Regions from separate parts of the Massilia sp. X63 genome, predicted to be linked through region 2. Evidence: riboswitches for the same ligand, from Rfam matches in the RefSeq annotation. Region 2 holds a riboswitch; the other holds the start of a gene.
What was found. Region 2 has a riboswitch for cobalamin ahead of AB3347_RS17120 (TonB-dependent receptor). Riboswitches for the same ligand answer to the same signal wherever they lie in the genome.

Region 1 (5,822 bases), on a different contig from region 2:
ATTTACAACGCCTGCGACTATGCTATCGTCGCGTTTTCCCCACCTTATCTTTCCGGCAATGCAGATCCCTCACATCGCGCCGACCGCCGACGCGGCGCTGTCCCAATCCCTGGCCCACGCCATCAATAACAAGACCAAGCCGCTCGGCAGCCTCGGGCGCCTCGAGTCCCTTGCGACCCAGCTGGGAATGGTGCAGCGTTCGACCACGGTCCGCATCGCGGATCCCGCCATCCTCGTTTTTGCCGCTGACCACGGCGTGGTGGCCGAAGGCGTGTCCGCCTACCCGCAAGAGGTGACCTGGCAAATGGTCGAGAACTTCCTTGCCGATGGCGCGGCCATCAATGTGTTCGCTCGCCAGAACGGCTGCGCGCTTCATGTCGTCGACGCCGGCGTGAACCACGACTTCGGCGTGCGCGCCGGCCTGCTCGACCGCAAGGTCGGCAGGGGAACCCGCAACTTTGCCCGTGAAGCCGCGATGTCGCGCCAGGAACTGGGCGCCGCGCTGGAGCACGGCATGGCCCTGGTACGCGGCCTGCCCGGCAACGTGCTGGGTTTTGGCGAAATGGGCATCGGTAACACGACCGCCGCCGCGGCCATCATGCACAAGTTGACGGGGCTGCCGCTGCCGCAATGCGTGGGCGCCGGCACGGGCCTGTCGAACGAAGGCATCCAGCGCAAGCAACAGGTCATCGCCGCGGCGGTCGACCGGCATGCCGGCGCCGACGATCCGCTCGAGGTGCTGGCCACCTTCGGCGGATTCGAAATCGCCATGATGGCGGGTGCGATGCTGAAGGCGGCCGAACTGCGCAAGCTGCTGCTGATCGACGGCTTCATCGTCTCATCCGCCTTGCTGGTCGCCGCCCGCCTGCAGCCGGCGATCCTCGACTATTGCGTGTTCGCGCACTGCTCCGATGAGAATGGCCACCGCCTGATGCTGGAAGCGCTCGGCGCCCAGCCGCTGCTGCACCTGGGCTTGCGGCTCGGCGAAGGCACCGGCAGCGCCCTGGCCCTGCCCCTGCTGCATGCGGCCGCCAACTTCCTGAACGAGATGGCGACCTTCGCATCGGCGCAGGTCAGCACCAACGCGCAGCAGGACTAAGGGCAGATGCAGCAGCTGCGCCTGTTCTTCATCGCGGTCCAGTTCTTCACTCGCTTGCCGATCCCGCGCTGGGTCGGCTTCGAGCACGAGTGGCTGCACCACGCTTCGCGTTACTTTCCGCTGGTCGGCCTGGTGGTGGGCGCCATCGCCGCCGCTGTATACGCTGCGGCCGCCACCGTCTTTCCCGCACCGGTCGCCGCCGTGCTCTCGACCGTGGCGACCATCTATGCCACCGGCGCATTCCATGAAGACGGCTTTGCCGACACCTGCGATGGCCTCGGCGGCGGCATGACGCGCGAACGGGTGCTGGAGATCATGAAGGATTCGCGCGTCGGCGCCTATGGCGCGATCGGCATCGTCTGCATGCTCGGGGTGAAGTGCACCGCGCTCGCGATGCTGCCGCCGGCCGGCGCCATCGGCGCCCTGCTGCTCGCCCACCCGCTGTCGCGGCTGGCGGCGACCTCGCTCATCTGGCGCATGGAATATGCGCGCGCCGAGGGCAAGGCCAAGCCGCTGGCCGAACGCATGACGACGCCGGAATTCGGCATCGCCTGCGCCAGCGTCGCAATCGCAGCCAGCGTCCTGCTCGCCCTTGGCGCCGTCGAGCTGCCCGCCGTGCTGGCAGCCTTCGGCGCCAGCGCCGTCGTCACCTGGTGGCTGGCCCGCAAGTTCGCCCGCCGCATCGGCGGCTACACCGGCGACTGCCTCGGCGCGGTCCAGCAGCTGGCGGAAGCCGTCATCTACCTCGCCGTACTGGCCACGCTCGGCCGCGGCGCCCTGGCCTGATCGATGCAACTGATCCTGGTGCGCCATCCGCAACCGGACGTCGCGCCGGGCATCTGCTACGGCAGGACGGACATGCCGACATCCATCGACGCGATAGCGGCAGTCGCCGCTAGCCTGCGCGCGGCGGGCCTGCCCGGCGCGCTACCCGTGTTTGCGAGCCCGCTCCTGCGCTGCGTCCAGCTTGCGCGCGCACTCGGCGCCCCCGTCACCCTCGACGCCCGCCTGGCCGAGATGGATTTCGGCGCTTGGGAGATGCGGCCATGGGAGGCCATCGCGCGCGCCGAGGTCGATGCCTGGGCGGCCGACCTGCTGCACTACCGTCCCGGCGGCGGAGAAAACGTGCTTGCGGTGGCGCAGCGCGTGGCCGCCTTCCGCGACGCGCTGCGCCGGGCGGGACACCCTGCCGCCCTGCTCATCTGCCATGCCGGGACCATGCGCGTGCTGTCGGCCCTGCATGCCGGCGGCAGCATCGAAGAGGCCGCGCTGCGCGCTGCATCCAGTCCCCACCGCATCGGCTACGGCGAAGTCCTTGTGCTAAAAGACTGACAACACCCAGCCGTCCTGTCCTATAATGACGGCGTTTTGGTGCTCGCGGTCGTGTTCACGACCGCAGTTAAACGGGAAACACGAAGCCCTTCAACAAGGCCAACGTGTGCTGCCCCCGCAACGGTAAGCAAGTGCCGCGCTCGATGAATGACAAGCGCGGCGAACCGTCCTCCATGACCACTGTGCATCACGCATGGGAAGGTCGGACGGCCACACTTGCCAGCCCGGATACCGGCCAAAAGGTGGAAGCGTGCCCACGGCGCGCTTCTGTTCAATCTGGCCTACGGGGACGTCGGCTGGTTGTCTTTGATGTGAACATTTCATGAACTTTCCTGTAACACGGCAAGCGGCCGCAGTGTCGTTCGCTTTCGCCTTCGTCGCACCTTCCTTCGCCCAGACCACCGACACGGTATTCGTCACCGCCAACCGCATGCCGCAACGCGCGGCCGACGTGATCGCCGATACCACCGTCATCCATGCCGAAGAAATCGCACGCTCGGGCGCCGGTTCGGTGGCCGACGTGCTGCAGCGCCAGCGCGGCATCGAGATCACCCGTAACGGCAGCGCCGGCGCCGCCACCAGCGTGTTCCTGCGCGGCGCCAACAGCAACGGCGTCGTGGTCCTGCTGGACGGCGTGCGCATCGGTTCGTCCACCAGCGGCGTCGCCGCCTGGAACGCGGTGCCGCTCGGCGCCATCGAGCGCATCGAGATCGTCTACGGGCCGCTCAGCACCCTGTACGGCGCCGACGCGATCGGCGGCGTGATCCAGATCTTCACCCGCAAGGGCGCAGGCGGTCCGGTCGTCAGCGGCTCGGCGGGCGCAGGCAGCAACGCGATCCGCCAGGTCGACGCGAGCGTGCACGGCGCGGCCGATGCCTTCCGCTACGCCTTCGGCGCCGGCCACGAAGAATCGGACGGCTTCTCGGCCACGCGCCCGGGGGCGTTCGGCTTCAATCCGGACGAAGACGGCTACCGCCGCCGCAACGCCAACGGCCAGCTGTCGTATTCGCCGGCCCCGGGCATCGACATCGGCGCACAGTTCCTGCACAGCGCGCTGCGCGCGCAGTACGACAACGGCAGCGGCGCCTACGACGTCCACAACGAGCAGGACCTGAACACGGCAGCCGTCTACGCGACCGGCCAGCTGACCTCGAACTGGCGCAGCACCCTGCAGTACGCGCGCTCCGACGACAAGCTGGGCAGCTTCACCAGCGCAGCAAGCTCCGGCGCCAGCCAGATCGATACCCGGCAGGACGAGCTGACCTGGCAGAACACCGTTGCGCTCGGTCCCGACACCCTGCAGCTCCTGGTGAGCCGCCGCGAAGAAGAGGTGACGTCGAGCGCCACCGCCGCCCTGTCGCGCAGCCGCAGCACCAACTCGTACGCGGCCGCCTATTCGGCGCGGCGCGGCGCCCACCTGTTCGACGCCAGCGCCCGCCACGATCGTTCCTCGGTCTACGGCAGCAGGAATACCGGCGCCGCCGGCTATGGCTACGACTTCGGCCAGGGCCTGCGCGCCACCGCCAGCATCGGTTCGAGCTTCCGCGCGCCGACCTTCAACGAGCTGTACTACCCCGGCTACGGCCTGCCGACCAATCGTCCGGAGAAGGGCCGCAACCTCGAAGCCGGCCTGCGCTACGACGCCGGGGGCGTACAGCTGGACGCCACGTATTTCCGCAACCGCCTGACCGACATGATCGTGTCGAGCACGCCGTGCCCGGGCCGCGCCGGCAGCTGCGCCTACAACGTCAACGAAGCGAAGCTGGAAGGCCTGACGGTGGCGGCGCAAACGCGCGTCGCCGCGGTCAACCTGCGCGCCAGCCTGGACTGGCAGGATCCGACCGACGAGACCACCGGCAAGCAGCTGGCGCGGCGCGCGAAAAAGCACGCCAGCCTGCATGCCGACAGCAGTTGGGGAAGGCTCGAGGCCGGCGCCGAACTGCAACTGTCGGGCGAACGCTTCGACGATGCCGCCAACCGGAACCGTCTGGGCGGCTATGGCTTGTTCAACCTGTACACTAGCTGGCAGATGGCGCCCGGCCTATCGCTGCTGGTCCGCCTGAATAACGTCGCGGACAAGCAGTACGAGCTGGCGCGTTATTACGGCACCAGCGGCCGCACCTGGTTCGCCGGCCTGCGCTACGGCATGCGCTGATCCGGACGCCACGAGAAGGAGACCCATGCCTCACCCCGCTCATGCACACCGCCGGCGCGCCATGCTGGTCATCGGCGCCCTGCTGCTGTGCGCCGTCGCCAGCCTGCTGTTCGCCGGCATGACGGGCTCGATCGCCGTGCCGCTGGCCGAGATGCCGGACGCCCTGCGCCAGCTGGCGCAGGGCGACAGCTCATTGGCCGCTTCGCTGCTCGAGCTGCGCGCCAGCCGCGCCCTGACGGCCTTCGTCACCGGCGGCGCGCTGGCCCTGGCGGGCGTGATGATGCAGGCGCTGCTGCGCAACCCGCTGGCCGATCCCTATGTGCTCGGGATCTCCGCCGGCGCGTCGGTCGGCGCCCTGCTTGCGCTACTCCTGATGGCCGCCGCCATCGTGGTCGACCTGGCCGCGCTGGGCGGCGCGGTGGCGGTGTCGATGCTGCTCTACCTGCTGGCCCGGCGCGACCTGCGCGGCGGACTGGCGCTCGAGGGCGGCACCTCGATGCTGCTGCTCACCGGCGTGATCCTGTCCTCGGCCTGCATGGCCCTGGTGACCCTGATGCTGTCGATCGCCCCCGAGGGGCGCTTGCGCAGCATGATCTTCTGGATGATCGGCGACCTTGCCGGCGCGCCGCTGCGCCTCGCGCCCTGGCTGGTGCTGGGCGCGGGCCTCCTGTATGCGCTGCGCAGCGCGCGCGCCATGAACATGGTCGCGCTGCACGCGGAAGCGGCCGTCACGCTCGGCATCCGCGTCGGCCGCCTGCGCAAGGGCCTGTTCCTCGTGTCGGGCGTATTGACGGCCAGCGCCGTGACCAGCGCCGGATCGGTCGGCTTCGTCGGCCTGATCGTCCCGCACGCCTGCCGCTTCGCCTTCGGTCCCGATCACCGGGTGTTGATCCCGGCGGCTGTGCTGGCAGGCGGCAGCTTCCTGGTGCTGTGCGATACGCTGGCGCGCACCGTCATCGCGCCGCAGCAGCTGCCGGTCGGCGCGATCACCGCGATCATCGGCGCGCCGGTGTTTCTCTACCAACTGCACCGCCTGCGGAGGTAAACATGATCCGTGCCGAACACCTCCTTCTCAAGGCCGGCAGCCGCACGCTGGTGCGCGAACTCGACTGGGCCGCCCGTCCCGGCGAGTGCTGGAGCATCATCGGCCGCAACGGCGCCGGCAAGAGTACGCTGTTGCGCACGCTCGCCGGCATGCGCTCCCCGGATGCCGGCGCGGTACTCATCGGTGGACGC
Region 2 (5,822 bases):
TCGCTGCTGCCGTCGGCAAAGCGCACCACCAGGGTCTGCGGCACGGCCGCGCCGTCGCGGCGCACGGTCACCTCGGTGCGCCAGGGGAAGGGGCCGCGCCCTTCGCCGGCGTTCGGGTTGGCCTTGTTCCACTGGGCGCGCCGCGCCGCGATGCGCTTGTCCACCTCCGCCTGCGAGGCTTCGATGCGCTTGCCGTCGACCAGGCGGGTGCCGGCCAGCGGCAGCTCTTCCTCGCTCGACAGTTTGGCCACCTTGTCGTCGACGCGCATCGCCGCATAGACCTGCTGCGCGAATACCTGTTCGACCGCGGCGCGCTCGCCGCTGCCGTCGGCCAGGGCCTCGCGCAGGTCGGCCAGGCCCGGGTGGCGGAACTTCCAGCGGCGGTAGTATTCCTTGAAGCCGCGCTCCATCGCCTCGCTGCCGATGCGCTCCTCCAGGTCGCGCATCACGATGGCGCTGCGGCTGTACACCGGTCCGATGCCCTGCAGGCGCTGCCAGGCATTCTGGCCGGGCGCATCGAGCGGACGGTCGCGCGGGGCCGCCAGGCGCATGAAGTCGAAGCCTTCGAAGCCCGGGTCGACGCCGATCCGCTTGAGGAAGGCCGGCGCCGGATACACCTGCTGGCGGCGCTCGCGCATCATGCGGTTTTCCCAGTAGGCGTTCAGGCCTTCGTCGAGCATCGGTTCCTCGAACTCGTTGCTGGCCAGGATGCCGTAGAAGTAGCCATGGCCGAACTCGTGGATGGTCACGGCGTCGAGCTCGTACTCGGCCAGCGATCCGGACGGCACCCGGGCGTAGCCGGAAGCGGTGATGAAGGTCGGGTACTCCATGCCGCCGGCCTCCTGCGCGTTGTAGGGCGGAATCACCACGGTGAGCGTGCGGTAGGGGTAGGGGCCGAGCATGCGCGAGAAATACGCCAGCGAATCCTTGGCCGCCTTCATGGCCGGCTTGGCGCTGGCCTCGTACTCGGCCGGATACAGCACCTGCACGGTAACGGTCGGGCTGCCCGGGCCGGTCCAGGTCTCCACCAGCGGACGGCCGCTGCGCTTGTCCGCGGTCCAGGCGAAATCGTGCACGTCGTGCTGCACGTAGCGGTGCGTCAGCATGCCGTCCTTTTCGCTGGGTGCGCCCTGCAGCTCGCCGGTGGCGCCCACCGTATAGCCCTTCGGGACGGTCAGGCTCACGTCGTAGCTGCCGAAATCGGCGTAGAACTCCGACTCCATGTGGAATTCATGCGCGTTCCAGCGCGGCGCGGTGGCGCCGCGTTCGCCCGGCAGTTCCAGCACCGCGATCTTCGGGAACCATTGCGCGACCAGGTGGAAGCTGCCGTAGTAGCCGGTGCGCGCGATCACGCGCGGCAACTGGGTGGTGAAGGCCATGTCGAGCGTGGTGGAGGCGCCCGGCGCCACCGCCTCGGGCAGGTCGAGGCGCGCCACCGTGTGGTCGGTGGCCGGGCCCCCGTCCGGCTGCACGAAGCGCCACGGTACGGCGGCGCCGCCCTGGCTCACGCTGCGCAGGGCGATGTGGCCCCATTCGCCGTCGTCCATGCCGGCGCCGCTGCGGAAGCGTTCGCCGCGCCGGCGCTGCTCGGTGAAGAAGCTGCTGCCTTCGCCCTCGAAGGCATTCATGTACAGGTGCACGTAGATGCTGCGCACCGGGACCGCGCTGCGGTTGCGCCAGCTGAGCTGCTGGCGGCCGCTGACCAGGTGCTTGACCGGGTCGAGGCTGGCGGCGATGCGGTAGCTCACCACCCGGTCGGACAAGGTCGGCTGGTCGCCGTTGCGGATGCCGCCCCAGGCCTCGGGGCTGCTGGGCACGCCGACGGCGGCGGCGTCCGGCGCCGCCAGCGCGATGCCGTCGAGCGAAGGCGTGGCGGCGGGCGGCGCCGCGTCGGCCCGGGCGAACCAGGCCAGGGTGGCGCCGGACGCCAGTACTGCGGCGACCAGAAGCGCGCGGTAGCCTGGTCGGCTTCCTCGTATCTGCATGCAAGACTCCCTTGATGAATATCATTTTTGTATGAGGGCGACTATAGCCAGAAGCTTGAACAATTTCCAAGCGTTTAGGATAGAAGCACAAATAAAGGCAACGAAATGCGGAAAAGCTTGTCAGGTTATAATCCCGGCGTTCTGGTGCCCGCGCATGCCCTCCGCATGCGCAGTTAAACGGGAAACACGAGGCAAAGGCGCTGCGCGCCGGCGCCGAGGTGTGCTGCCCCCGCAACGGTCAACAAGCGTCGCCGCGCCCTGTCGGGCGCGGTCGGCAGGCTGCTCCGATTACCACTGTGCCCAGGCGGCATAGGAAGGTGGAGCAGTCGGTCTTGCAAGCCCGGATACCGGCCAGACAGGTGGAAGCGGCGGCGCGAGCATTGCGCGCGGCGGCTTCCGTTGAACTCCGGTGTGCGGGGACGCAGGCCGGTGCCATTACCGAGAACATCCAACATGAAATCTGCTGTCGTTCCACGCAGCGCGCCGGCCTTCAAGCCGCTCGCGCTGGCCTGCGCCTTGTCCGTCCTTGCCGCCCACGCCCCGGCCCAGGAAACCCTTCCCTCGATCGTCATCACCGGGGCACGCTTCCCTGCGCAAACCGCTGCCGCGCCGATCGGCGCCACCGTCATCACCGCCGAGGACATCCGCCGCGCCGGCGCCACCGACGTCAATGCCGCGATCCGCAAGGTCGGCGGCGTCTACGGCCGCCAGAGCCTGGACGCGTCGCCCGACTTCGCGCTCGACCTGCGCGGCTTCGGCGCGAACGGCCCCCAGAACATGGTGGTGCTGGTCGACGGCGTGCGCCTGAACGAGAACGAACTGACCAACGCCATCCTGTCGAGCATCCCGGTGGACACCGTCGAGCGCATCGAGATCCAGCGCGGCGGCAGCAGCGTCTTGTGGGGCGAAGGCGCGACCGGCGGCGTGATCAACATCATCACGCGCCGCGGCGTCCAGGGCGGCACCCACGGTTCGCTGTTCGCCGAAGCCGGCCGCTTCGACGCCCACGACCTGCGCGCCTCGCTCAGCCATGGCGCCGGCCCGCTGTCCTTCGACCTGGCCGTGGCCGACCGCGGCACCGACAACTACCGCGCCAACAGCGCGTTCAAACAGAAGACCGCCAGCGGCGGCGTCCAGTACAACTACGGCGCCGGCAAGGCCGGCCTGCGCTTCGAGCGTTCGGAGCAGGATGCGCGCTTCCCGGGTTCGCTGACCGAGGCGCAGTTCCACGCCGATCCGCGCCAGGCTTCGACCCCCGACGATTTCGGCAGCCTCGAAACCGACCGCGTCACCGCCTTCGTCGAGCACCGCATCGGCGGCCTCGAGCTGGCGGCCGAGCTGTCGCAGCGCGAGCGCGAGGTCAGCGCCAACTATTTCTACACCGGCGGCGTCACCCGGGTGGCGTATGACGCCAGCCAGACCCAGTTCTCGCCGCGCCTGCGCCACACCGCGACGATCGGCGACAAGCGCAACGAGCTGGTCGCCGGCATCGACCTGGTGCGCTGGGACCGCCAGACGACATCCGACTTCTCGCTCGGCGACGCCAAGCAGGATTCGAAAGCCGTCTACCTGCGCAACGAAGTCCTGTGGAATGCGCCGCAGTATGGGCTGCAGAATGCGCGCCTGGCCATCGGCGGCCGCCACGAACGCTTCACCAAGGACTATTCGGACCCGCTGGCCTACCCGCCGGTCGTGAACGAGCACCGCAGGCAGTCGATCAATGCCTGGTCGCTCGAAGGCAGCGTCGACCCGCTGCCGCAACTGACCGTGTTCGCCAGGCTCGGACGCAGCTACCGGATCGCCAACGTGGACGAGAACAGCCTGCGGGGCGGGCCGGAAGTGCTGGCGCCGCAGATCTCGCGCGACCTCGAGCTGGGCGTGACCGCCGGGTCGGCCGCCCGCCAGCTGACGGCGCGCCTGTTCCGCCACCGCCTGACCGACGAAATCTTCTATGACCCGACCATCGGCTGGGGCGCCAATACCAACCTCGATCCGACCCGCCGCCAGGGTTTCGAGCTGGAAGGACAGCATGCGCTGACCGAGGCGCTGCGCCTCACCGCCAAGTGGCAGCGCGTGGACGCCGAATTCACCGGCGGCCCGAACGCCGGCCGCGAGATGGTGCTGGTGCCGAAGAACGTGGTCACGCTGCGTGCCGCCTGGACGCCCGCGAGCGGCCACAGCGCCGACATCGGCGCCCAGCGGGTGGACAGCCAGCGCTACGGCAGCGACTTCAGCAACGGCTGCGGCGCGCGGATTCCGTCCTACACCACCCTTGACGCGCGCTACGCCTATCGCGTTGGCGGCTGGGAAGCGGCCGTCACCGCGCTCAACCTGGCCGACCGCCAGTACTACAGCAACGCCTTCGGCTGCCGCGCGGGCATCTACCCGAGCGACGGCCGCCAGCTGAAGCTGTCCTTGCGCTACGACTTCTGATGCGCGCGCCCCGATTGCTGGCAGCGCTGCTGCTCGCCTGCGCCGCGTTCGGCGCCCGGGCCGCGGTAAGCGTGGTCGACGATGCCGGCCGCCGCGTCACGGTGCAGCAGCCGGCCCGGCGCGTCATCTCGATGGCGCCGCACGCGACCGAGCTGCTGTTCGCGGCCGGCGGCGGCAGGCAGGTGGTCGGGGTGATGAACTACAGCGACTACCCGGAGGCGGCGAAGACGCTCCCGCTGGTCGGCAGCAACAGCGTGATCGACATGGAGCGGGTGCTGGCGCTGAAGCCCGACCTGATCGTGGTCTGGCACACCGGGAACACGGCGCGCCAGATCGCCCAGATCGAGTCGCTGGGCGTGCCGGTCTTCCACAGCGAGCCGCGCCGCCTGGCCCAGGTGGCCGACAACGTCGAGCGCCTCGGCCGCTTGCTGGACACCGAGCCGGCGGCCGCGAAAACGGCCGCAGCGCTGCGCGCCAGGCTGGCCGCGCTGGAGGCGCGCTACGCCAGGCGGGCGCCGGTCACGGTGTTCTACCAGATCTGGGACCAGCCCCTGTACACGCTCAACGACGCGCAGATCGCCAGCGATGCGATCCGCGTCTGCGGCGGACGCAACGTGTTCGGCGGCCTCAAGGTGGTGGCGCCCGAAGTCGGCATCGAGGCGGTGCTGGCGGCCGATCCGGAAGCCATCATGGCGGGCAAGCGCTACGATCCGGCCAATCCTGGCCTGCGCCTGTGGGAGCCGTACAAGAGCATGACGGCGGTGAAGCGGGGGAACCTCCTGACCGTGGACGGCGAGTTGCTGACCCGGCCGGGGCCGCGCGCGATTGACGGCGCCGCCCGCTTGTGCGAGGCATTCGAGGCGGTGCGGCAGCGGCGGCCGAAGTGACTTCGTGAAAAGATGGGGTTCGATTCGTCGCCAGGAACGTAACACCCGGCGTTAATTCGGTAAGCAAATGCAAAATTCAGCCCTTCCTCAGAATGAAGGGTCGAAAAAGTGGTAATCTCCCGGCGTTTGCTCAATCAATTGTGGAAGGAAAGCTATGCGTTCTCTGCGTTTTGCCCTCATCGCCGCCACCATGGTCGCCAGTACCGCGTTCGCGTCGCCTGCCGACCCGAAGAACGGTGTCGACTACCAGACCCTGAGTGCGCCGCAGCCGGTGCAGGCAACGGGCAAGAAGGTCGAGGTCATCGAATTCTTCGCTTACCACTGCCCGGCATGCAACGCGCTCGAGCCGACCCTGAACCAGTGGGTCAAGAAGCAGGGCGACAACATCGTCATGCGCCGCATCCACCTGCCGTTCCAGGGGCCGGCCGATCCGGAAGCGCACCTGTTCCTGACCCTGGAAGCGATGGGCAAGCTGGAGGAATACCATCCGCGCGTGTTCCAGGCCGTGCACGTGCAG

Region 1: another riboswitch for cobalamin. It lies ahead of AB3347_RS25530 (TonB-dependent receptor); the one in region 2 lies ahead of AB3347_RS17120 (TonB-dependent receptor).

The regions. Positions count from the first base shown of each region.
Region 1 covers NZ_JBFTEF010000029.1:303-6,124, forward strand. The annotation lists gene cobT (nicotinate-nucleotide--dimethylbenzimidazole phosphoribosyltransferase) at 59-1,099, shown strand; gene AB3347_RS25520 (adenosylcobinamide-GDP ribazoletransferase) at 1,106-1,885, shown strand; gene AB3347_RS25525 (histidine phosphatase family protein) at 1,889-2,431, shown strand; cobalamin riboswitch at 2,452-2,686, shown strand; gene AB3347_RS25530 (TonB-dependent receptor) at 2,754-4,586, shown strand; gene AB3347_RS25535 (FecCD family ABC transporter permease) at 4,612-5,631, shown strand; gene AB3347_RS25540 (ABC transporter ATP-binding protein) at 5,634-5,822, shown strand, end outside.
Region 2 covers NZ_JBFTEF010000008.1:156,298-162,119, reverse strand. The annotation lists gene AB3347_RS17125 (M1 family metallopeptidase) at 1-1,985, opposite strand, end outside; cobalamin riboswitch at 2,111-2,356, shown strand; gene AB3347_RS17120 (TonB-dependent receptor) at 2,439-4,418, shown strand; gene AB3347_RS17115 (cobalamin-binding protein) at 4,418-5,305, shown strand; gene AB3347_RS17110 (thiol:disulfide interchange protein DsbA/DsbL) at 5,460-5,822, shown strand, end outside.